Regions from separate parts of the Shewanella mytili genome, predicted to be linked through region 3. Evidence: predicted binding sites of a transcription regulator. Region 3 holds the regulator's gene; each other region holds the start of a gene.
What was found. The regulator LexA, encoded in region 3, represses DNA repair genes until DNA is damaged. The targets are predictions, from matches to a motif close to TACTGTATNNNNATACAGTA.
Positions count from the first base shown of each region.

Region 1: recA (recombinase RecA) is a predicted target of LexA. The motif match lies at 2,007-2,026, and genes of this name have one in related genera.
Region 2: recN (DNA repair protein RecN) is a predicted target of LexA. The motif match lies at 2,095-2,114, and genes of this name have one in related genera.

Region 1 is NZ_JBKOUD010000004.1:49,328-53,618, reverse strand. It holds gene mutS (DNA mismatch repair protein MutS) at 1-1,811, opposite strand, end outside; gene recA (recombinase RecA) at 2,117-3,184, shown strand; gene ACIDEJ_RS05830 (regulatory protein RecX) at 3,208-3,630, shown strand; gene alaS (alanine--tRNA ligase) at 4,163-4,291, shown strand, end outside.
Region 2 is NZ_JBKOUD010000004.1:71,754-76,044, forward strand. It holds gene ACIDEJ_RS05915 (YjaG family protein) at 1-192, shown strand, start outside; gene recN (DNA repair protein RecN) at 418-2,079, opposite strand; gene ACIDEJ_RS05925 (LysR family transcriptional regulator) at 2,270-3,169, shown strand; gene ACIDEJ_RS05930 (PstS family phosphate ABC transporter substrate-binding protein) at 3,223-4,191, opposite strand.
Region 3 is NZ_JBKOUD010000011.1:88,698-92,988, forward strand. It holds gene plsB (glycerol-3-phosphate 1-O-acyltransferase PlsB) at 1-1,872, opposite strand, end outside; gene lexA (transcriptional repressor LexA) at 2,025-2,645, shown strand; gene ACIDEJ_RS11740 (cell division inhibitor SulA) at 2,642-3,130, shown strand; gene ACIDEJ_RS11745 (ArnT family glycosyltransferase) at 3,352-4,291, opposite strand, start outside.

The DNA.
Region 1 (4,291 bases), on a different contig from region 3:
ATAAAGGGGGCGGTGCTAACCCGCTCCACCACCGGGTGGCGGCCTTCGGCAATATCTATCCCTGTATCATCCGTGAGTTGGGGCTGACAGTAATTGAATGACTCGGCCCGTTCGGCAAAATTACTCAGTACATCCAGCTCGGCGGCGGCAATGGCAAAACATTGCAGGGCGTGGAGTTGGGGCAACAGCAAATCAAACAATTCATCCCAGAGCTGTTTTTCCAGCGCCAGCGCTTTCCCCTGGCTGGACAGCACTTTTTCTTCATATTCCTTGAGTTCGGGAATGATGTAGCGTTCCGTGTTTTTCAGGGTCTGGCGCCGTTGGTAACTCATGGGTACCAAGTCGGACTGGCCGCGGGACACTTCAATGTAATAGCCATGCACCCGGTTAAAACCCACCTTCAACGTGGCAATGCCGGTGCGTTCCTTTTCCCGCACTTCCAGCTGTTGCAAGTAATCAGTGGCCCCGTCACTTAAGCGGCGCCATTCATCCAGCTCGGCATGGTACCCTTCCCGAATAACGCCACCATCACGAATTAACACCGGCGGATTATCCACAATGGCCCGTTGCAACAGTGACAGCGTCTCCGGAAACTCGCCCAGTTGTTGTTTGATCTGTTGCAAATGGGCTTGCTGCAGTTTGGTCATCTGTTGCTGGATATCCGGCAACAGAGCCAGTGCCTGGCGTAAACGTGCCAAATCCCGGGGACGGGCATTGCGGATGGCTAGCCGGGCGATAATGCGCTCTACATCCCCCAGTGATTTGAGCAAAGGATGCAGCGATTCGTAGGTTCCCGTGGAGAGCAATTCGGCCACGGCATTGTGCCGCGCTTCAATCAATGGCCGTTGGCGTAACGGCTGATGGATCCAGCGTTGCAACATGCGGCTGCCCATGGGGGTGGCGGTGGCATCCAGTACGGCGGCCAGTGTATGTTCCCGTCCGCCGGACAGGTTTTGGGTCAGCTCCAGATTACGCCGGGTGGCCGCATCCAGCACTATGCTGTCGCTGGGGTTGCATTGGTGAATGGCATTGATGTGGGGCAGGGCCGTGCGCTGGGTGTCACGCACATACTGCATCAAGCAGCCTGCCGCCTGTAATGAAAGCCGGGCCTTTTGAATGCCGAAACCACGTAAATCCTTGGTGCCAAATTGTTCCAGCAATAAACGCATGGCCGTGTCAAAATCAAACTCCCACTCGGGACGGCGACGTTTTCCCTTAATGCTGTCAAGCAGTTGCTGGGGAGCAAAGTCTTCGCTGTACAGCAACTCGGCGGGCTTGGTGCGTTGCAGTTCGGCTTCAAGGCTTTCAAGCGTATCAAGCTCTGTGATGATAAAACGCCCGGAGGCCACATCCAGCGTGGCATAGCCAAAACCGTTTGTGCCGTCATAGACGGCGGCCAGCAGGTTATCTTGCCGCTCTTGCAGCAGGGCTTCATCGGTCAGTGTACCGGGGGTTACAATGCGCACCACCTTGCGCTCCACTGGCCCTTTGGCCAATGCCGGGTCTCCCACCTGTTCACAAATGGCAACGGATTCCCCCTGTTGCACCAACTTTGCCAGGTAGCTCTCTACGGCATGATAAGGGATCCCGGCCATGGGGATGGGATCTCCGCCACTCTTGCCGCGTGCGGTTAGGGAGATGCCCAGCAGTTCAGAGGCGCGCCGAGCGTCGTCATAAAAAAGTTCATAAAAATCCCCCATGCGGTAAAACAGCAACATGTCGTTATGCTGTGCTTTCATGGTGAGATATTGCCGCATCATGGGCGTGTGCTTTTCGAGATCGATACCGGGATTGGCAGCTGAATTTTGCATCATATGCTAGCGCAGTTCTTCTTCTGGTTACTCGGGAATAAACCCGCAATTTAACTGGCAATATTAACAGGTATTTGCAGGGGATGAAGTTCAGCATCGTAAATTTTGTCTGCCAAACCGGTAAGCGGATGACTTTGATGAAACGCTGCTGGCCCTTGGATAGTCATCGCTAAATTAATCATGCACAGGGGTTGATACTGTATGATTGTACAGTATACTACTGACGTAATGTTGAAGCGATTTTTGCCCGCCCGGGTGATGACAGGCATTTCACAACGCGCAGGTTGTGCCAAGAGGGAACCAGAATGAAGATTGATCCGAACAAAGAGAAAGCGTTAAACGCTGTGCTGGGCCAGATTGAAAAACAGTTTGGCAAAGGCTCGATTATGAAATTGGGTGAAGACAGAAGCATGGACGTGGAAACCATTTCCACCGGTTCACTCTCGCTGGATGTCGCCTTGGGCGCCGGCGGCTTACCCTTGGGACGCATCGTAGAAATCTACGGCCCTGAATCCTCCGGGAAAACCACCTTGACGCTGGAAGTGATTGCCGCCGCACAGCGGGAAGGTAAAGTGTGTGCCTTTATTGATGCCGAACACGCGCTTGACCCGATTTATGCCCGCAAGCTAGGGGTCGATATCGATAATCTACTGTGTTCCCAGCCGGATACCGGCGAGCAGGCATTGGAAATCTGTGATGCCTTGACCCGCAGCGGCGCGGTGGATGTGATTATCGTGGACTCGGTTGCCGCCTTGACCCCTAAAGCAGAAATTGAAGGGGAGATTGGTGATTCCCACATGGGGCTGGCAGCCCGCATGATGAGCCAGGCCATGCGTAAGTTGGCGGGTAATCTGAAACAATCCAATACCTTGCTGATTTTCATTAACCAAATCCGCATGAAAATCGGGGTGATGTTCGGTAACCCTGAAACCACCACCGGTGGTAATGCCCTGAAATTCTACGCTTCCGTCCGTTTGGATATCCGCCGCACCGGCTCGATTAAAGAAGGCGATGAAGTCGTGGGTAATGAAACCCGCGTCAAAGTGGTGAAAAACAAGGTGGCAGCGCCTTTCAAACAAGCGGAGTTTCAAATCCTTTATGGCCAGGGGATTAATCGTGTAGGGGAGCTGGTCGATTTGGGGGTAACCCACAAATTGGTTGAAAAATCAGGTGCCTGGTATAGCTATCAAGGGGATAAAATTGGTCAGGGGCGTGCCAATGCCGGTAAGTTCCTGCGGGAAAACCCTGAAATAGCGCAAGAGATTGAGCGCAAGCTACGCGAAATGTTGCTGCATAAAGGGGCGGATGCGGCCACAGCGCCAGCTGCCACTCCCGAAGATAATGTGGATATGGAAACCGGAGAAATCTTCTGAGCGAGTCAGTCAAGGATGCCGCGGTGACGCTATTGGCGCGCCGCGATTACAGCCGGGGGCAGTTATGCGCCCGACTGCTGGATAAAGGCTTTGCCAAGTTGGACATAGCGCCGTTACTGGATGCGTTGGAGCAGCAGGGCGTTGTGGATGACCAGCGTTATGCCGCCATGCTGATACGCGGGCAAATTGCCAAAGGCCACGGCCCGGTAAGAATTCGGCAGACTGCCCTGCAAAAAGGCCTGACCAAAGAAACGGTTGAAATGGCGTTGGCTGCTGCGGATTGTGACTGGGTGCAGTTGGCCAAGGCTCGGGCACTGAAAAAATTCGGTGCTGACAACAAGGGCGTGGATGCCAAAGAGCGTGCCCGTCGTATGCGTCATTTATCCGGACAGGGGTTCAATTACGAGCAAATAGCTGCCGCGCTGGATGATGACCCCGAGGCATAACGCTTTAGGTGTCGTGTTGCGTTTTCATGATGTTGTCATGGTGTTGTCATGTAAAACTCCCCATGAGAGGCCAGGGCGCTGCCCAAGGGGTTTAAAACTGCAGCGCCTGTCAGTGCTATTGCCATCTCTTTAGTGATCACTACACACCCCGTCATTTATCAATTCTCTATTTACCCACCACCCTCTTTACTAAGCCTTTTGTTGCGTTTGTGACGGTTTGCCGGCCATGTCATGTAACAGGGTTTCATGTTGATGAACGGATATGGCGGCGGGCAACATCTTTGATTTTTGCGCCTTTCCCTTGGCTGTTTGGGATGACGATGGTCAGCATTGGGCTGTGCTGTATTGGTTGCCATTGTGCATGGGACTTGATTGGGTGACGGCGGGGCTTTGCCACGTGATTCTGATTGGTATTCTGTGCCTGCACGCTTATAATGGCGGGCTATTAACTATTACGTGTAACAAATGCTTCTGCGCTTCTTGTCGCAGGCCCTATTTGTAGATTACAGCCTAAGTTATTCAGGACGATTTCATGTATCAGACCACCGCCGCACTGCGAAGTGCTTTTCTGGAGTTTTTCCGAAAGAACGGTCACCAGGTAGTAGACAGTAGTTCTTTAGTACCGGGTAATGACCCTACACTGCTGTTTACCAATGCCGGG
Region 2 (4,291 bases), on a different contig from region 3:
GAAAACCTTAGCGACAAACAGCTGGAAGATTTTGTATTTGCCCACGAGGTCATGCAGGCCGAGCGGGAAGTACAGGAAAACCTGCTGACCATTGTGGAAGAGCAGCCCCACCCCAAGGCGGACTTTATCAAAGAGCTGCGCAAAGAGATTGTGGCGGCCGGTGTCTCCAATATCGGCATCACCCTTAATTGAGCTGCAAGCGTTAACCACCAGCAGGCGCTGTAGCAAAGGCGCCTTGTAAACAGTAATGGCCGGTGCCTGACCGGCCATGCTGACTCACGCTGTTACTGCCCAAGGGGTTATGCCATCCATTATTGCCACATCAGCAACAGCGACAACTACCACCATCCTGCCCTGAACTGCCGCCGCCAGCGCCAGTCGGTTGGCCAATAACACAAGTGTCGGGTTATCTCACATTCAAGCCGTCAGCAACTCCCGGGCATTGGCCAGGGTATTGTCGGTAATGGTGTCACCGCCCAATAATCGCGCCAGCTCCTGTACCCGCTGCTCCCGGTTAAGTGCCACCATGGAGGTCTCGGTACTGGCGCCTTTACTGTGCTTGGCCACAAACATGTGCTGATGGCCGTTACCGGCCACCTGGGGCAAATGGGTTACGCACAGCACTTGGGTAGACTCGCCCAATGCGCGCAGCATGCGGCCCACAACCGCAGCCGTCGGGCCGGAAATGCCCACATCCACTTCATCAAAAATCAATGTGGGGGTGGCCACTTTACGGGCGGTAATCACCTGTATGCCCAAACCGATGCGAGACAACTCACCGCCGGAGGCCACTTTTGCCATGCTCTCCAAAGGTTGCCCCGGGTTGGTGCTCACCCGAAATTCCACATGATCGCAGCCTTGTGCATGCAGCTGCTGCTCATTGAAAGTCACTGCAATTTCAAACTTGGCCTTGGGCATGTTCAGCTCGCGGATGGAAGCGGTCACCAGTTTTTCCAGCTCCCGGGCGTAGCGCTGGCGGCTGTGGCTCAGTTTTTGTGCCTGTGCAAAATAATGCTCACGACTGGCGGCCAACTGCCGTTCCACCTCTTCCAGCCGGGACTCATCACCATCCAGGGTTGCCAGCTCCTGTAACAGAGCCTGATGATGCTGATACAAGGCGGCGGGCGGCACATGGTGTTTACGGCTGAGCATCATCGCCTGGGACAAGCGCTGCTCTATCTGTGCAAACACTTCAGGGTCCATCTCCAGCCGATCCCGGTAGCGTTGCAGTTCACTGCTGCTTTCTTGCACCTGGATTAACGCTTCACTGAGCATGGTGCCAATGCTTGCCAGTTTGGGATCCATGCTTTCCAGCTCGCTGGCAATGTGCACCGCCTTATTGAGCAAGGACTCCACGTTCACATCATCCCCGTCACTGAGCAAAAAAATGCCGTTTTCACAGGCTTCCAGCAACGCCGTGCCATTGGCCAGCTTTTTGTGTTCCTGTTCTAGTTCGGTAAATTCCTGCTCGCCCAATGCAAATTGATTGAGCTCTTCCACCTGATAACGCAACAGCTGTTTACGGGCAAGGCGCTGTTGCTGGGAGTGTAATAACGCCTGCTGCTGTTGCTCGTGTTGTCGCCAATTCTGATGGGCCCGGCTAACGGCTTCTTGCAGTAATCGGTGGTTGGCATAGCTGTCCAGCAGCACCAATTGCTGCTCGCTTTTCAACAGGGCATGGTGGGCGTGCTGCCCATGGATGCCCACCAGTAACGGCCCCAACGATTTCAGTTGGGCCAGCGGCACCGGATTACCATTAATGTAGGCCCGTGAGCGGCCGTCACTGTTAATGGTTCTGCGTAAAATGCATTCGTCATCCAACTCCAGGTCATTGTCTTCCAGCCAGCGTTTGGCCAGCGGAATGTCCGCCAGCGAAAAACGCGCACTCACTTCGGCCTTATCCGCCCCGGCGCGCACATTACCGGCATCGGCCCGGTTACCAAGACACAAGCCTAAGGCGTCGATGGCAATGGACTTCCCGGCGCCGGTTTCGCCGGTGATACTGGTCATACCGTCACGAAAATCCAGCTCCAGAAAACGCACAATGGCAAAATTGTTGATGCTGAGTTGGCAAAGCATAAAATATCCCCAAAGCACTGTATTAATGAACAGTATATACTGATTTTTTATACAGTAAATAGTGGTGTATTAATTCTTCATGACAGCTCGTCAGCCGTAATATGGCGCTTCTCGCCGGGAAGCCGTTTCACTGTTTTTGAGCAATCCGTTATTATGGTAGCCTGTTTCAGCCGTCACATTGAGAACCATCATGCAGCCAACCCCGGAACTTCAGCTTATCTACCTTTATGTCCATTTGGTAAATGCTGGGAGTTTCTCCGCCGCCGCCCGTCATCTGGATATGCCGGTAGCCACGGTAAGCCGCAAGTTGGCCCGTTTGGAAGAGCAGCTCAACCGGCAGCTATTGATGCGCAGCACCCGAAAATTACGGCTCACCGAAGAGGGATTGGCGCTGTTTCAGAAATATCAGGAAGTGGTGGCCCAGTTTGACACCCTGAGCCACAGCGGCAGTCCTGAAAAACCTGAAGGCACCCTGCGCCTGGCGGCCCCCATCTCCATCATTGCCAATCTGCTGATTGACACCCTCACGGAGTTTTGCGACTTATATCCGGACATTCAGCTGCATATTGCCCAAAGCAACGAAGAGTTTGATCTGATAGACAAAGCGATAGATGTGGCCATTGTGGGTGGCACCCAACCCGACTCATCCTGGGTATCCTGCTCTTTGGGCATACTGAATTACCGCATGGTGGCCGCACCGCGCTACCTGCAACAGGCCCCCATGCTGCAGCATCCCCAGCAGCTGTATCAACACCGCATCATTAAAGCCTGGCCGTTTTTTAACTGGACATTGCGCCATGCCAACGGGGATGCATTTTATTATGATGGGCCGGCCAATTTGACCCTGACGGATCTTAACGGCGCCATCCGTGCCACGGAACATGGCAGTGGCATTCTTTATGGGCCTGAATTATTTGTAAAAAAACAGCTGCATGAAGGATCGCTGGAAATCCTATTGCCGGAATGGAACGGGGAAAAACGCCGCATATCATTGCTGTATCACCAACGGGGACAGCAGCCGTTAAAAGTACGGTTATTCATTGAGTTCATGCAATCCCGCGCCGCCGATTTGTTCTCCATGAACATCTGACAAAAAACAAACCCCGCGAACATCAGCGGGGTTTGTCATCAATCAGGCGTCACTTACAGGGTAATGCCGGCCTTGGCGAGATCTTTGGCAATCACGCTTTTTGGCAACGGCACATAACCGTCTTTTTCCACAATGTCCTGCCCTTGCTTGGACAGAATAAAGCGCAGGAACTCACGCTGCATGGGCGGCAATGCCTGGTTGGGGTGTTTGTTCACGTAAACATACAAGTAACGGGACAGCGGGTAAGTACCGTTGGCGGCATTTTCCGCGGTCGCGGCAATATAGTCATCACCTTTTTTGGAGATGGCCACCGCTTTGACCCCGGCGGTCTTGTAACCGATACCGGAATAACCCACCGCATTCAAGGATTGTGAGACTGACTGCACAACAGATGCACTGCCGGGCTGTTCATTCACGTTAGGCTTGAAGTCACCCTTGCACAGGGCATGCTCTTTGAAAAAGCCATAAGTGCCCGATACGGAGTTACGGCCATAGAGCTGGATATCACGGGATGCCCAGTTGCCGCTCAAACCGATGTCGCCCCAACGGGTGTAGTCACCAGAGCCACACTTGTGAGTGGAAGAAAAGATACCGTCAACCTGTGCCATGCTCAGCCCGTTCACCGGGTTATCCTTATGGACAAAAACCGCCAGAGCGTCAATGGCCACCCGAATGCGGGTTGGCTTGTAACCGTAATGTTTTTCAAAAGATTCCACTTCATTAGGCTTCATGGCGCGGCTCATGGGGCCGAACTGGGAGGTGCCTTCCGTCAATGCTGGTGGCGCAGTAGAAGACCCCGCAGCCTGGATCTGCACATTCACGTTGGGGTACATGTGCTTAAATTCTTCGGCCCACAGCGTCATCATGTTCGCCAGTGTATCAGAGCCGACAGATGAGAAATTACCTGAGACTCCGCTGGTTTTCTCATAATTTGGCAGGGATTTATCCACCTCGGCCATGCCCGCCGCAGAGAATAAACCTGCGGTCAGCGCAATGGCGCTTGCAAGCTGTTTCAGTTTCATGGTTTGCTCCAATGTAGTGGCAACACAGTTATTGTGGGTCAGTATTCGTCGGTGCAGTGAAAATTCTATGACTTTTTAATGACAGTTGCATGACAGGCGT
Region 3 (4,291 bases):
TGCGGGCACCACAAACAAATGCAGCACGTTATTGCGGTAGTAAGTCATGGTGATGGCTACGCGCTCATCCAGTGACACAATGTCCCCCAGGCCGTCATTTGCCACACAGAATTTGTTCAGCGCTATCCCTTGGCGCAGCAACTCCTGGCCGTTGCCATCGGCGACCGAACTGAATCCGGTATAAGGCACCTGACGTAACAGTTCCAGATAGAAGTCCAGCTGGGCTTCAAGCTGTTGCCGCTCCAGCGCATGCTGTTTGGTGGAAAGCAACACCAGACTGGTTAGCGATACCGCTGTTGCTGCTGCGGCATCGTTGATATGGGTCATCACCTGATTGGCCAGATCATTCACCACCGGGGTGAGCCATAACGGTTTCTGCTCCGGATCTTCTGACGTTTCATCCCGCCAGCTAGGTGCCGCTGTGGTTAAGAAATGTTGCAGGTTGATGGGTTCGCCAAAATTCACGTACACCCGGCCAAAATTGCCCAGCTTACGTACTGCACCAAGCACTTGCCACACGGACTCTTTCTGCTTTTTGCGACCACTGAGCTCTTTGAGGTAAGTGGCCACCTCCATCACGTGATCGTACCCCAGATACACCGGCACCAGCGTGACCGGACGGTTGATGCCTCGCAGCACGGAGTTGACCGTCATCGCCAGCATGCCGGTTTTGGGCGCCAGAAGCCGCCCGGTACGGGAGCGTCCACCTTCGGTAAAGTATTCTACTGAATAGCCCTTGGCAAACAGCTGCCCGAGGTATTCCTTAAACACGGTGGTGTACAACTTGTTGCCATTGAAACTGCGACGGATGAAAAAGGCGCCGCCACGGCGAAAAATTGGCCCGGCGGGCCAGAAATTCAGGTTGATGCCCGCCGCAATATGGGGCGGCACCATGCCTTCAAAATACAACAGGTACGACAGCAGCAGATAATCCATGTGGCTGCGATGACAAGGCACATACACGATTTCGTGGCCGTCGCGGTGCAGTTGCCGCACATGTTCGGCGCCGCGAATGGAAATGCCCCAGTACAATTTATGCCACAGCCAGGTCAGCAACCGTTTGCTGATGCGGATCAGGCTGTCTGAATAATCAGCGGCAATTTCATCAAGATAAGATTCTGCCCGGGCTCTGGCTTCCGCCTCCGGGATGTTTTTGCTGCCGGCCTCTTCCAAAATCGCTTTTTGCAGCGCATCGCTATGGAGCAAATCGGCAAACAGGGCTTGCCGATTAGGCAATACCGGGCCGGTCATCACCTTACGCTGGCGACGAAAATGCACCCGCGCCACCCGGGAGAGCTTATGGGCAATGGCTTTGTCTGTACCGTGCTGATCCGCCATCCAGCGCAACGATACCGCATTGGAGAACTGCACAAAATTGTCCCGCCCGAGGAACAGGATCATCCAGAATTTGCGCAGCCAGGTGGGACTTTCCCGCTCAAACACCGCCGCCCGCATGGTGTCGTCTTCCTTGCCGGGGGTTCGCCCCCAATACAAGCTCACCGGCACCAGTTGGATGTCCAGGGTCTTGTCGGATTTATGCAAATTGAGCAGTTGGGTAAAACAGTGCAGAAACGGCATGTCGTCCTTGCGGGCGCCCAGCAACGGCTTGGCACCTTCCAGGCATACTACTCGCGGCAACGCCACGCCGTTCACCTGTAGCGTTTCATAAGGGCTTGGCAGCCCCAGTTTGTCGGTAACGTCCGCCAGCGCGGCAATATCGCTTTGGGATTCGGTTTTCATGACATACGCCATGGGTTTGGAGGGATCCAGATTCAAATCAGTGAATGGATCCTGTGGCACCACCACAGAATGAACCAGCTGCCGCTGCAGCCAGCGCCACGAAGAGCGCCAGAGTGAGTCGTGTTTGGACATCGTTTTTTATAGCATCTAAACCCCAATCAATAACTCGGTAGAATACCAGAATAAGCCAAGGCTTATCCAACAGTCTGACAATTGGTTAATACTTGCACTGCTCAAAATACTGTATATACTAACAGTTACTGTATGAAAAAACAGGAATCAACATGAGACCGCTGACACCACGACAGGCGCAAATCCTGGAGTTGATTAAAACCAACATTGCCGAAACCGGCATGCCCCCTACCCGCGCAGAAATTGCCAGCCGGCTGGGCTTTAAAAGTGCCAATGCGGCAGAGGAACACCTCAAGGCGCTGGCCAAAAAAGGCTGCATTGAGATTATGCCCGGCACCTCCCGTGGGCTGCGCCTGCCCATGGAAGAAGAACAGCCGGAAGAAACCGGGCTGCCGCTGATTGGCCAGGTTGCGGCCGGCGAGCCGATTCTCGCCCAGGAACATGTTGAACAGTATTATCAGGTGGACCCTGCCATGTTCCACCCCAGTGCCGATTTTCTGCTGCGGGTTCGTGGTGACAGCATGAAAAACATCGGCATTCTGGAAGGCGACTTGCTGGCAGTACACAAAATGCAAGATGCCCACAACGGCCAGGTGGTGGTTGCCCGGGTGGATGATGATGTGACCGTGAAGCGCTTTGAGAAAAAGGGCAACATTGTACTGCTGCATCCGGAAAATGACGAATACCAACCGATCCGCGTTGACCTGAGCTGTCAGCCCTTGACCATTGAAGGTCTGGCAGTGGGAATCATCCGCAACGGAGACTGGTTATGAGCACTCTCATGGGAAAGGCCCCGGAGCACCCCGGACTATGGCAGGATGCTGCCTATGTGGCTGAGCACAGCTGGCAGCAAACGGAAATTACCAGCCTTGTCACTCACTCTCAGGGACGACAGGAGCTGCAGCAACTCAGTACGCAGCTGGCCCGCTTAAGTCAGCTTGGCCGCTGGATTGTGCTGATTAACCCGGAAAACGCCATCGGCTATAAAGAGTTGCTGGCAGATGCCGGCGTGCGCATGGACCGAGTGTTATTGGTGCGGGCCCGGGATGAAGTGGAAGCCTTATGGGCCATGGAAAAAGCCCTGACCAGCGGTACCTCCAGTGCGGTGATAAGCTGGGTGGAACAGCTGGATCACAAAGACAAGCGCCGCTTGCAACTGGTGGCCAAAAGCGCCAGGGCCATGGGCATAGTGCTGGAAAACAACCCGATGGCCGCAGAGCCGGCCTCGTTGTTTCCCAAACTGCAAGCCGTGCACTAAAGCCGATTTGCCGGGAGGGCCACTGCACCACTTTACGGCGAGTAAAATGGCGCATTGGAATACAGGATAACGTTGCAGGCCTCGAAGCTTTACTCATGGTTTAACTCTTGGTTTAAGTACGAGTTAACCCCATAAAAAACGCAGCATCCGCTGCGTTTTTTATGACACCACGAAATGCAAAATGACGTTATGCCTTTGACCCATTTCATATCGGGCGGTAATTACTCTTTCAGCCAGTGTCCGGGATGTGGGGTGTAATAAACGCTCACCCGCTCGGGAGCAGTACATGTGGGCAGCATGGCATCTGGCTCCAACAGGAACCAATTACGCCGATGTGCCCTTCCCATGTTTCGGCCCTTGCTCATATCAAAACAGCTGAGTTTTTCATTATCAGCCACCAGCAGATAGCGTTTCTGGCCTTGCTGCAACCAGCGCCAGGCATTGCGCTCCTGCTCTGCCACCGGTGCCAGATAACTGAAGTGGGTAATATCCAGCGGTGAAAACAGAATGAACTGCTCTTTGAAATGCACCAACCCCAGTTGGGCATCAGCACCAACCACCTCTGCGGTATGCTGCAAAACGGCTTTTGGGGTACGTACGGCATCCAGTAACAGGGAACCCCAACTGGTAAACACCATCCAGCCAATAAAGGTAACCACCCCGGCGCGAACCAATGAAAAACCGTGACGGCTTTTCCATAACACCACCAGCCACAGCGCCGCCATGGTCAATAGCATATAGCCAAAGTGGCGGACATCATCGGTATAATCCGCCAGTTTTCTCAGCAGCCAGGGAGACTCGATAACGGCCATCACCCCGACGATCGCCACCACGGCGGTGACGAACCACAACAGCCCTGACACCAGCCATTCAAACCAGCGCCGCTGCCCCACCCCTTGCAAAGCGGCGGCCATCACCAACGCTGCCATGGGCAACGCAGGTAAAATATACAGGTTACGTTTGCCGGGACTGATGCTGAAAAATAAAATCACCAGCCCCACCCATACCAGCAAAATGACAATTTGCGGGTCTTGCTTCAGCCGTGCCACAAAGGTTTTCCAATGGGCCAACGCCAAAAAGGGCAATGGAAACCACAACCAGGGGATCACACTGACTACAAAAAAATACCAGGGCTTGATATGGTGCCAGGCATTGGCATAA